2 regions of the Clostridium amazonense genome follow, and region 2 is predicted to be linked to the other one. Evidence: riboswitches for the same ligand, from Rfam matches in the RefSeq annotation. Region 2 holds a riboswitch; the other holds the start of a gene.
What was found. A riboswitch is a leader RNA that binds a small molecule or an ion and turns the genes downstream of it on or off. The one in region 2 is predicted to bind FMN.
Positions count from the first base shown of each region.

Region 1: linked by a shared signal. The riboswitch ahead of AC07E4_RS12755 (ECF transporter S component) and the one ahead of ribD (bifunctional diaminohydroxyphosphoribosylaminopyrimidine deaminase/5-amino-6-(5-phosphoribosylamino)uracil reductase RibD) in region 2 are both predicted to bind FMN.

Region 1 covers NZ_JBWKMH010000031.1:14,981-20,840, reverse strand. The annotation lists gene AC07E4_RS12775 (CBS domain-containing protein) at 1-458, opposite strand, end outside; gene tsaE (tRNA (adenosine(37)-N6)-threonylcarbamoyltransferase complex ATPase subunit type 1 TsaE) at 1,362-1,823, shown strand; gene tsaB (tRNA (adenosine(37)-N6)-threonylcarbamoyltransferase complex dimerization subunit type 1 TsaB) at 1,820-2,527, shown strand; gene rimI (ribosomal protein S18-alanine N-acetyltransferase) at 2,520-2,966, shown strand; gene AC07E4_RS12755 (ECF transporter S component) at 3,025-3,603, opposite strand; FMN riboswitch at 3,720-3,837, opposite strand; gene AC07E4_RS12750 (hypothetical protein) at 4,245-4,775, opposite strand; gene AC07E4_RS12745 (Tex family protein) at 5,283-5,860, opposite strand, start outside.
Region 2 covers NZ_JBWKMH010000033.1:427-6,286, forward strand. The annotation lists gene AC07E4_RS14415 (riboflavin synthase) at 19-672, opposite strand; gene ribD (bifunctional diaminohydroxyphosphoribosylaminopyrimidine deaminase/5-amino-6-(5-phosphoribosylamino)uracil reductase RibD) at 686-1,765, opposite strand; FMN riboswitch at 2,041-2,159, opposite strand; gene AC07E4_RS14425 (prepilin-type N-terminal cleavage/methylation domain-containing protein) at 2,247-2,741, opposite strand; gene AC07E4_RS14430 (hypothetical protein) at 2,882-3,283, opposite strand; gene AC07E4_RS14435 (ribonuclease H-like domain-containing protein) at 4,291-4,995, opposite strand; gene AC07E4_RS14440 (FeoA family protein) at 5,828-5,860, shown strand, end outside.

The DNA of each region.
Region 1 (5,860 bases), on a different contig from region 2:
TTTGATATTTGTCCTGGGATTTCATATGCTATTACAGCTAACCTATGTCCTTTATTTAATCCAAATAATTCTGTAAACTGATGGAATATAGCATAATGTGTAACTATTCCTTTAAAGTCGCCAGTATTATCTACAACTGCTAAAAATGAAACGTTTTTAGTTTCTAAATAATATGCAGCTTCTTCTATTTGCTCCATTGGTTTTATTTCTGGGACATCTGTTCTCATAACATTTTCAACTAAAAAGTCAGATAATAAGCACTTTCTTTCTACACTTTTTTCATAGTAATATGTGTATATCTTCTCTTTTGATATTGCCCCTAAAAACTTATTTTCATCTGCTACAGGAATTGATAAAAAGTTGTTTTTTTCCATAAGTTCTAAAGCTTCACCTATTGTCATTTTTGGTGTGGCTGTTACAAGCTTTTCTCTAGTTAACATTAAATTACTTACAAACATGACATACCCTCCTCCATATACTAAACCCCTTATTTAAATATAATAAATAAAACTAGAAATTTAATATTATAAAACAATTATATATTATTTTCGTATTATTGGGAATATTTTTTAAATTTCATTGTATATCTTTTTCTATTCTTCTTTTTAAAATGTATAATAGACTTAAGACAATATGTTTTTACAAAATTATAGATATTATAGTATTGAAATTTAATTATTACTATACTATGATAAAAACCACACTAACATGATATAGGGTTCCAAGCTAATATTTTAAATAATAACTTTCTCAAATGATACTAGAAGTACTATAATTTATTACTATATTCATATTTGGAACCAAGTAAGAGTGAAAAGTGAATAGTTATGGTTAATATCCCGTGGATTGAAATCCACGCTACAATGTTTTATTTGTACTTCAAATAAAATTAGTATAATATTTATCCATAAAAAGTTCATTTTGGAGAATAAATTCCCCATCATAATGTTCTTACTAATCATAGTTTTAATAGTAACTATCACTATTACTTTGGATATTTTATAAATTTCAGTTTTTATATTATTTTCAATTAATTTGCTGTGCAAATTTAATAAAAAATTATTCTTCAAAATTGGAAATCCAATTTTTACATTCACTTTCAATTTTCAATTTTAAATTAAATTAATTAGAGTTCTCAACTGAAATATGAATAATTGCATTTTCAAACTTATTTCCCTATATAAATTCACCCTATATATAATATATACGTTTTATTACATAATTGTTACTATCTTTTATTACGAAAATACTTATCACATATAATATTTTCACCTTCTAAAGCTTAAATAATTTTGATATATTTATAATTATGATTTTCTTTTTCATGATTTTGGGCTAAAATATTAAATGAGGTGAACATAATGGAATTTATCGTTAATACTGTAGAAGAAACTGAAAAACTCGGTATTCAATTAGGGAAGCTTTGTAAAAGCGGTGATGTAATTTGCCTTGTTGGTGATTTAGGTACTGGCAAGACTCATTTAACAAAGGGCATAGCTTTAGGACTTGGCATAGAAGAAAATATAACTAGTCCAACTTTTAATATTGTAAACGAATATGACACTGGAAGATTAAAATTTTATCATTTTGATGTTTATAGAGTTAATGACCCTGATGAAATTGCAGCAATTGGCTTTGATGAATATATTTTCGGAGATGGTGTAAGTGTCATTGAATGGTCTAACTATATAGAAGAACTAATTCCTGATGAGAATTTAACTATATATCTAGAAAAAATACCTCAATTAGGATCTTCTTTTAGAAAAGTTACTATTAAATATGATGGAACTAGATATGATTATATAAAGGAGTTAATACTATGATAATTCTTAGTTTAGATTGCGCTACTGAATGTGCTACCGTTGCTTTATTAAGCGAGGATAAGTTACTTGGTGAAATTAATATAAATAATAAAAAACAACATTCTACTATACTGATGCCTATGATAGATGAGCTTTTAAAAAGTACCCAACTATCCTTGGATGATGTTGATGGATTTGTTGTTTCAAAAGGTCCTGGTTCTTTTACTGGACTTAGAGTTGGTATGTCAACTATTAAAGCTTTATCCCAAGCTTCTAAGAAACCTTTTGTTTCTATTTCTACTTTAGACGGACTTGCTAATAACCTTTATGGTACTAATGGTATTATTTGTCCTATAATGGATGCTTTAAGAGGTAATGTTTATACTGGATTATACAAATTTGATAATGATAAACTAATAACTCTAAAAGAACCTTATGTTGTATCTATTGATGAGTTATTAAATGATTTAAAAGCTAAAAATGAAAAGATTTATTTTATTGGAGATGGAACTTTTAAGTTTTGTGAAAAACTTAAAGAAGAAATTTCTACTTGCTCAATAGCTCCATGTCATTTGAATGTAGCTAAAGCTTCATCACTAGGTCAAATAGGGTTAAATTTAATTAAAGATGGTATAGTTGATGATATTTATGCAGCTTCTCCTATTTATTTAAGATTATCTCAAGCTGAAAGAGAGTATGAGGAGAAAATGAAAAATAATGGATAATATCATTGTAGAACAGTTAAATGATACTAACATTACTGCTGTTGAAGAAATTTCTAAACTTAGTTTTCATACTCCTTGGAGCTTAGATTCTATAAAAAAAGAATTATCTAATCCTCATGCTAATTACGTTGTTTTGAAAATTTCAAATACCTATATTGGTTTTGGTGGTGCATGGATATTGTTTGATGAGGCTAATGTAACTAATATTGCAGTTCATCCTAAATATCGTGGTATGGGATATGGAAATATAATTTTAGATTCACTTATAGATAACTGTAAAAAAAATAATGCTTCTTCAATAACATTAGAGGTTAGACAATCTAACATAATTGCGCAGAAACTTTATGAAAAACATGGATTTGAAGTTGAAGCAATTAGAAAAGACTTTTATTCTAACCCAAGAGAAGATGGTTTAATTATGTGGAATAGAAAAATATAAAAAGATATGTGATAAATTTAATTTTGAAATCAAGTTTATCACATATCTTTTCTATATTTTATGCTTTTTTAGGCTTTCCTAACATAGGCTCTACCTTAAATAAGGCTACTGATAATCTTTTATACAATAGAAATGTTATCACTGATACAAGCAAAGCCTTTATACCATTGAATGGTAATAAACCTGCTAATACATATGTTGTTAATTCTTTACCTACCATTTTCATTCCATATGCAGGCAATAATAAAAATACATTTGAAAGTATTCCTACTACTTCTATCATAAAAAATCCTAAAGCCATACCTAAAATCGCAGTTTTTTTACTTTTATTTCTATGATATATCATTGCTGCTGGAAAAACTAATGAAATGCCAACTAAAAAGTTAGCTGTTTCCCCAACAAATCCTGTTGCAGTTCCTTTAAATATTATTATTAAAATATTTTTAAATAATTCAATTCCTATCCCTGTTAAAGGTCCAAATGCAAAAGCCCCCATAAGTGCAGGTACATCACTTAAGTCTATTTTAAGCCATGGAAATGCTGGTAATACTGGAATGTCTATATACATCAGTATAAAGGCAATTGCTGAAAGTAAAGATATCTTTACCATTCTGTGTAATTTTTGACTTTGTTCCATTTTTAAATACCCCCTAATAATGCTCTTCTAGGAATTAATAGGTTTAATACGATATATAAAAAAATAAAAAGCTCTAACAATAGTGTTAGGGCTTTGAATACACAAATAAACATCGTATCAATCTTCTTTCATCCAGACTATACTGTCGGCTTCGGAATCTAACCGAATCATGCCTTATTAAGGCTCGCGGGCTTTACCGCCGGTGGGGATTTTCGCCCCGCCCTGAAGAGTATTTAATATTTTATTTTCATATTTATTATATAATAGCACTATACAAAAAGCAATATTCAAAATGTTGAGAATGTTTCCCTTGCTAACTGTTATTAATTTTATCTGCCAATATATAAATTAGCAAGATTTATACACATATGATGTGCTACTTATCTTATAATAACTTATTGCCTCTTTTAATATCATATTCCTCTAATCATATAAAGTCAGTCCCTTACAGTTTGTAAGTTACTTTTAATTTCCTCTTTGGAGCCAATTTAAAATTAAGAATGACTATGAATATTATTTAATTCATTTCATTCCTAATTTTTTATATAATAATTTATTTTTATTCTTTATTTAATTCATACTATATAAAGTAATCGCTCTAAGTTTCTAGATTATATATATTTTTAATTTTTTAATTCAATCTATGCAAAAAATACTCTAACTGTAGAACCTAGTTTATTATATCTAGCTGATTTTCTGATTAATTTTTCTATGTATGATAGAAAGTGTTTGTCCTCTTTTTCTATGTATTCTTCTCTAAAGAAAGAGATACACTCATAACATATTCTAATATCACACTCTTCTTCTACAATTAAATGTTCTAGTACACTATCATATGTAAGATTATTAAATTCATCAGATTTTGCCATTGATATTAATTCTGAAACATCTTTCATATTATGTAACTTAGTAATTAAAGGTTCTATTTCGTCTTTTACCAAATCATAGAACTTTAACTGATTTTTTATAAATTCTTCCATACATTCTAATATTACTTCATCTTTTAATGTATATAATATTATTTTCTCTGATTCTTTCTTATTATAAAAAGTCATATCTATTTTCTTATCTAATTCCATAACTACTGTACTTAAATCTAAGTTATATTTTTCTAAATCATCCTTGCATATTATTATATTATAGCAAGTTCCCCCAATTAAATTTCTTATCATTTTAGTAAATCTCCTTAAGTTAATCATATTATTTATTCTTTAATTTATACTTAATTTACTTTTAAAATAAATCTTTACATTTTATATTTATTCGACATTTTTCTTCATTTGTTGATTTTTTTATGCATGCATTTTCAAATATAATATAAAATACTCCTATTTTTTGTTAAAATCAATTTTCAAAAAGTCTTATATTTACTTGTTTTTTATTCTATATTCCTATTTAACTATATTTATCTTGTTTTTCTTAGGTTTTATTCATTTTATTTCATTATTTGATTTTCCATTGAATCTAATTGAACATATTTTCAAATAAATTCAATTAAATTTCATTTCATTTCTTTTTTTATAATTCTCAATCTAGCATTTCTCACGGTTTTACTAATTTGTAAAAAATATAAATGAATAATTTTTATTTTTACAGTCATTAAATTGATAATTCTTGAAAATTATTTAACATTCTTTTAACAAAAAAATCTATGCAAATTGCATAGATTTTTTTATATTTTATTCTTTTTTCATTGAAAGAGAAATTCTTTTTCTTTTTTCATCAACTTCCATAACTCTAACTTCGACTATATCTCCTACTTTTACTACATCTAATGGGTGTTTTACAAACTTATCACTTAGTTGACTTATGTGCACAAGCCCATCTTGATGAACACCAATATCTACAAATGCTCCAAAATCTGACACATTTCTTACAGTTCCATTTAACATCATGCCTGGTTTTAAATCACTCATTTCAACTATTCCACTTTTTAAAATAGGTTTAGGTAAGTCTTCTCTTGGATCTCTTCCTGGTTTCTTTATTTCTTTTATTATGTCATTTAGTGTAGGAATTCCTATTTCTACTTCCTTTGCAAGTTTCTCCACTCCTATACTATTAATTTTTCCATCTATATCTTTTAAATTATTGTCAGCTATATCTTCTTTTGTATAACCTAATATATCTAATAATTTTTTACAAGCATTATAACTTTCTGGGTGAACTGATGTGTTATCTAGTGGCTCTTTGCTTTCCATTACTCGTAAAAATCCTGCACATTGTTCAAAAGCTTTAGCCCCAAGTCTTTTTACTTTTA
Region 2 (5,860 bases):
CTTTGATTCCTATATTTATTAATAAAACCCATTTTCTTTTAAGAAATTTATAGTTATATCATTTTTATTTGAATTTTCTTTATCTCTTGAATATAAAATCTTTTCTATATACTTGGATATTACATCACATTCTATATTTATTTTTGCTCCTATCTTTTTACTTAGAAGCGTAGTTTCTTCTTTGGTATGCGGAATTATACACACTTTAAATGAGTCTTCATTTACATCTGCCACTGTTAAACTAACACCATCTAAGGTTATAGAGCCCTTGTAAACTATATTTTTTATTATTTCTAAAGAAGGCTTTATAGTTATCCATGTTCCTATACTTTCTTTTTCATAACTTGTTATTCTTCCTATAGCATCAACATGACCTGTAACAATATGCCCATTAAATCTTCCATTATAACTTAATGCTCTTTCCAAATTCACTTTACATCCTGCATAAAAATCAGATAAGTTTGAGCATCTTAAAGTTTCTGCCATAGCTTCTGCAACAAAATCATTTTTGCTTTTTCTTACAACTGTCAAACATACACCATTTGTTGCTATGCTATCTCCTATTTTTATGCCTTCTAAAACTTTTTTACATTCAATAATAAGCTCTGAACTTTTTTCATAATTTATTATTTGTTTTACTAGTCCTATTTCCTCGATTATTCCAGTAAAAATTTTTCTCATCTCCTTAATACTGAATATTACCTTCTATTAAAATATCCCCTTCAAAATCTAATACTTTTAAGTTTTTAATATTAAAACTTTCATTTATTTTACTTTTCCCTTCACCTTCTATTGGTGTTATAGCTTCCTTTCCCCCTATTATTTTAGGACCAATAAAAGCATATACCTTACTTATTATATTTTCCTCTAACAAGCTATAATTTAATGTTCCTCCACCTTCTACCAAAACACTATCAATATTTCTTTTACATAGCTCATCCATAACAGTTTTTAAATTCACTTTATCTAATTTTTTATCAACTTTTACAACTTCTACATTATAGTTTTTTAATGCTTCAAGTTTTTCTTCATTTTCCTCTGCATAAAATATTATAGTTTTTCCTTCTTCTTTTAAAAGCTTTGCATCTACAGGAATTCTTAAACTACTATCAATTACAATTCTTATTGGATTTCTTCCATTTTCTATTCTGCTAGTTAACCTTGGATTATCCTTAATTACAGTATTTATACCAACCATTATTCCTGAATATCTATTTCTTAATTTGTGAACATACTCTCTAGAATTTTCATTTGTTATCCATTTTGAATCATAATTTTTTGTAGCTATTTTACCATCTAACGTCATTGCCCATTTTAAAGCTATAAAAGGCACTTTATTAACTATGTAATAATTAAAAATTTCATTTAATTCTCTACATTGCTCTTCTAATACACCAACAGTTACGTCAATACCATGATTTTTTAGAAATTCTACACCTTTTCCACTGACTAATGGATTTGGATCTAGTACACCTATAACAACTCTTTTAATTTTACTTTCTAAAATTTTTTTAACACATGGAGGTGTTTTTCCATAATGACAACAAGGTTCTAAAGTAACATATATAGTAGAATCACAAACATCTTCTCTACATGAATTAATAGCATTTACTTCAGCATGATTTTCTCCAGATTTCTCATGATATCCACTACCTATTATTTTGTCATCTTTTACAACTACTGCTCCAACTAAAGGGTTAGGACTTACTTTTCCATGTCCTAATTTAGCAAGCTCTAATGCTTTAGCCATAAAAACTTCATCCATACTATTCTCTCCTTTTTATATTTAATCAGACTTATGACACTCCTATTTATTTCTCTATTTTATATAAAAAAACAAAAATGCCCTTAGCTTTTTATTGCTTCGGGCATTTAATAATTCCATATTAAAATTCATTTACTATTAATTATTTAATGTTAATTTTACAAGTTTAAATTTAAAATTTTTATAAAAATAAATACTCCAAGCTAAAAAGCTCGGAGCATAAAAATCATAAACAAAACCTATTTAAACAATATAAATAAACTTAATGTAAATTATTTTCTCTTCTCTCATCCAGACTATACTGTCGGCTTTGGACTTTCACCAAATCATGCTATAAAATAGCTCGCGGGCTGTAACCGCCGGTAAGGAATTTAACCTTGCCCCGAAGATACTATATTTAATTTTCAACTAAATATTAACATTGTTAATATTTTATGTCAACAGTTTTTTGAATATTATGTATTGTTTTTCTATTTTTTATTTAATTACCATCATCTATCTTACTACTATTTCTATCTTCTAAAATTTCTATACTCTTGCAATCAGTTGGTTTTGCCTGATTTTCTTTAAGTTCAGGATATACTTGTCTTTTACCTGTAAATATTTTTATATCTTCATCTTTTATATATACAACAAAACCAGGTTTTTCATCTTTCGTCACCTTTGCTTGCTGCTTTATATCTCCATCAAAATATTTATTTATAACATCTTTATTTTTATCTATTTTTTCAATATCACTTCCACAGGACATTTCTGCATTTAAAGCCATAGCTATGTTTTTTGCAGTGGCTACATCTGCTTTTTTCTTTGCATTTTCTTGTATACTTGCAAACTTAGGTAATGCTATTATTAAAAGTATTGCCATTATTGAAACTACAACAACTAACTCTATAAGAGTAAAGCCTTTTTTCTTTTTATCAAATGTTTTTTCCTTAGTACGTATACTATTTTTTATTTTCTTATTTGTGGTTTTCACTTTTACTATTCTCCCTTCACTAAACCATGTCTTATTTTAACCATTGCCAAAATAATTAATAATAAACATATTTTAGAGATAATAGTAAAAAATTAGCTCTTTCCAATTTTTTATAATTTGAAAAAGCTAATTTTCGTGAATTAATTACAAATCTTACTTATTGCATTTTCATATGAGTCTATTAAAGGTTTATATAAATTGCCATTTAAATTGTTTAGTTCTAGTTCACTTTTTATTCTATTTTCTATTATTTTCATAACATTATTCTTGTATAAATATTCAATTTGTCTACCTTCTGAAAGTAATTCAACTTCATATAATCTAACTGGTACTTCCTCTATAGTAAATCCTAAATTAAACTTTTCTATTATGTTATCATTAGCTTCTAAATATATTATAGTTTTTGTATTAGGAAGTAAATCTTGACTGTCATTTTTTACTGTTAAAAAGCCTTTCTTACCCTTATGAATTAAAATTTCTTCAATATCATCCAATTGTTTTGTAATTTTTCTTTTCTTTGGCAAAGTGTTTACTAGCTCCATATTTTCATACCTCCTAAAAATTATGTATCCTACACTTACAAGTTAATGTGTACTTTATAAAATATTTTTAGAAGTATAATTTGTTTTTTAATTTTCATTCTTAATAATATATCTATTTTTAAAATTATATAATATACCGATTTTTTAATATTTATTAATTAATATTTCGTGTTAATTCTTATATGATTTTTTAATACCTTACTAGATGATATTTGAATTCTACTATTAATGTATCATTACTAAATTTTATTCATCTAATTCTTAAAATATACTACCAAACAAAAATACTGAACATATCATGGGGTAATTGAAAATTCAAAATGTAAAATATAATATTTGATGGTCAATTGATTCATTTCAAATTTATATTTATTACAAATTTCTAATCTATACACAATAGCCGAGGTTTTAACCTTGGCAGTAATATATCCTTGCTAAATTTTATTGGTTTCATCCTTGAATATACCAATAAACAAGAAGGACAGACATCTCATAGTGCAATCACCTTTTTATAATTTATTACCCTTTTTAATAATATACTTATCTAAGAAAGTAAAGTCAGTCCCTAACAGATTACAAATTTAAAAGTAATGTAAATAACGCTTTGCAAGGTTAAAACCTCGCCTACAAATGGTGGAGATTTTATTTGATTACCTTCGTAGCCGAAACTTTAGTCTTGGCAATCTTTGATATGGAATATATTTTTAAAGTAATATACTAAATAACGCTTTGCAAGGTTAAAACCTCGCCTACAAATGGTGGGGATTTTATTTGATTACCTTCGTAGCTGAGACTTCAGTCTTGGCGGTCTTTGATATGGAAATACATTTTAAAGTAATATATTAAATAACGTTTTGCAAGGTTAAACCCTCGCCTACAAATGGTGGGGATTTTGTTTAATTGTTTTCGTAGCTGAGGTTTTAACCTTGGCGGATTATGGTATGAATGAAACTTTGGAATTTTATTATTTTTATGCACAAAAAACTGTAACTAAATGGATTAACCATTTAGTTACAGTTTTCATTTAAGGAATCTTTTTTTTCATCATTTAAATTCTTTTCATTAGGTATAATATACTTATTCCAATTTACATAAATATAAAATAAACTTACTACATCTTGCATGTTATAAAGAAGTATTTTTTCTTTCTTTTCTTCTGGCATTCTATTAAAATACTCTGTATCTTTCATAATTTTACTAAAAGTTTTAGCAAGGTTCGATCCACTTATAACTTCGCTTTCTCTTTTAATATCAAATTTACATTCAAGATTTTTAAGTCCAATAGAGGTGTTCATAGCCTTCTCATATTCTTTTTGAAGATCTACATCTTTTAAATAATCCTCTATTTTAAAATTTATATTATACTTATTGTACAAGTAATTTATAACAGTAAAGTCATTATTACCTGAAAATGTGATTATATACTTTTTATTCTTTTTCTTAATTAAATCTAAAAAGTATGTTTTAGACCATTCTAATATTTTCTTCAATTCAAATTTGTTCTCAATCATATATTGAGTAATCTTTAAAGTATTTTCTTTTTCATCATAATATCCACTTCCAAAAACTCCAACACATACTGGTTTCTTATAAACATAATGTTCTAGGTCAAAAAATATAGCTTCCTTAAATAAATCATTGTGTCCTTCAATTGAAAGAGCATTTTCTATATTAAAGTCTTTGACTGGAATCGTTTGTTCTTTAATAATCATGTTACCACTCTTTTCTAAATCAAAATTATCTATTTAGAACAACATACGTAATCAAATATAAAAGCAAAATTTTATTTTAAAAATTATAACTATTTAATTAATTACAACACTTTTTAAGCATGCAGCTCTATGTAATTATCTTATACTAATATAACTAATATTTTAAATTGATCATCTTTAATCCAATTTAAAAATTAATGTATTTATGTGCTTTGTTCTAAACTTAATTTAATCTTTGCATTAACATTATTTTGAGAAGAAATTTTGGAAATTTAAAATAATACTAAATATTTTCAATCACTTAAAATTTAATAATTTTAATCTTAAATTAAATTTTTTAATGATCATTTTAAAATAAATCTAAATTTTATTTTACTTTGTAAATACCTAACGTTTAATAATGTAATATTAGTTATTATATCATATAATTTTACATATCTTCAAATTCTATTTATAAAAAAATAATTTTTAATAAAATAAACAATAATTAAATTTGCTTTCATTAATATATTATAATTTTATTCATTATTAGTTCCTACATACTTTTAACTTATAATTCAAATTTGTATTCTTGTTAATTTTTTATTAACATATGTTTTTTATATATCTTTAATTAAAATTTATAATATATAAATTTTTTAATATTCAAATTTAATAAACTTAAATATTACTATAAATACAATTACTATTTTAAATATATTAAATTAAAATTTAGTATTATTCCCTCAATTTTAAATTTTTATACATATATTTTATTAACTTTTTGTTGACAAAATTGTCTAAACTTTATATAATGACATTGAGAATTAGTTTCAATGAGGAGTGGTAATTGATGACTTTATACGATTTAAAATCAGGTGACACA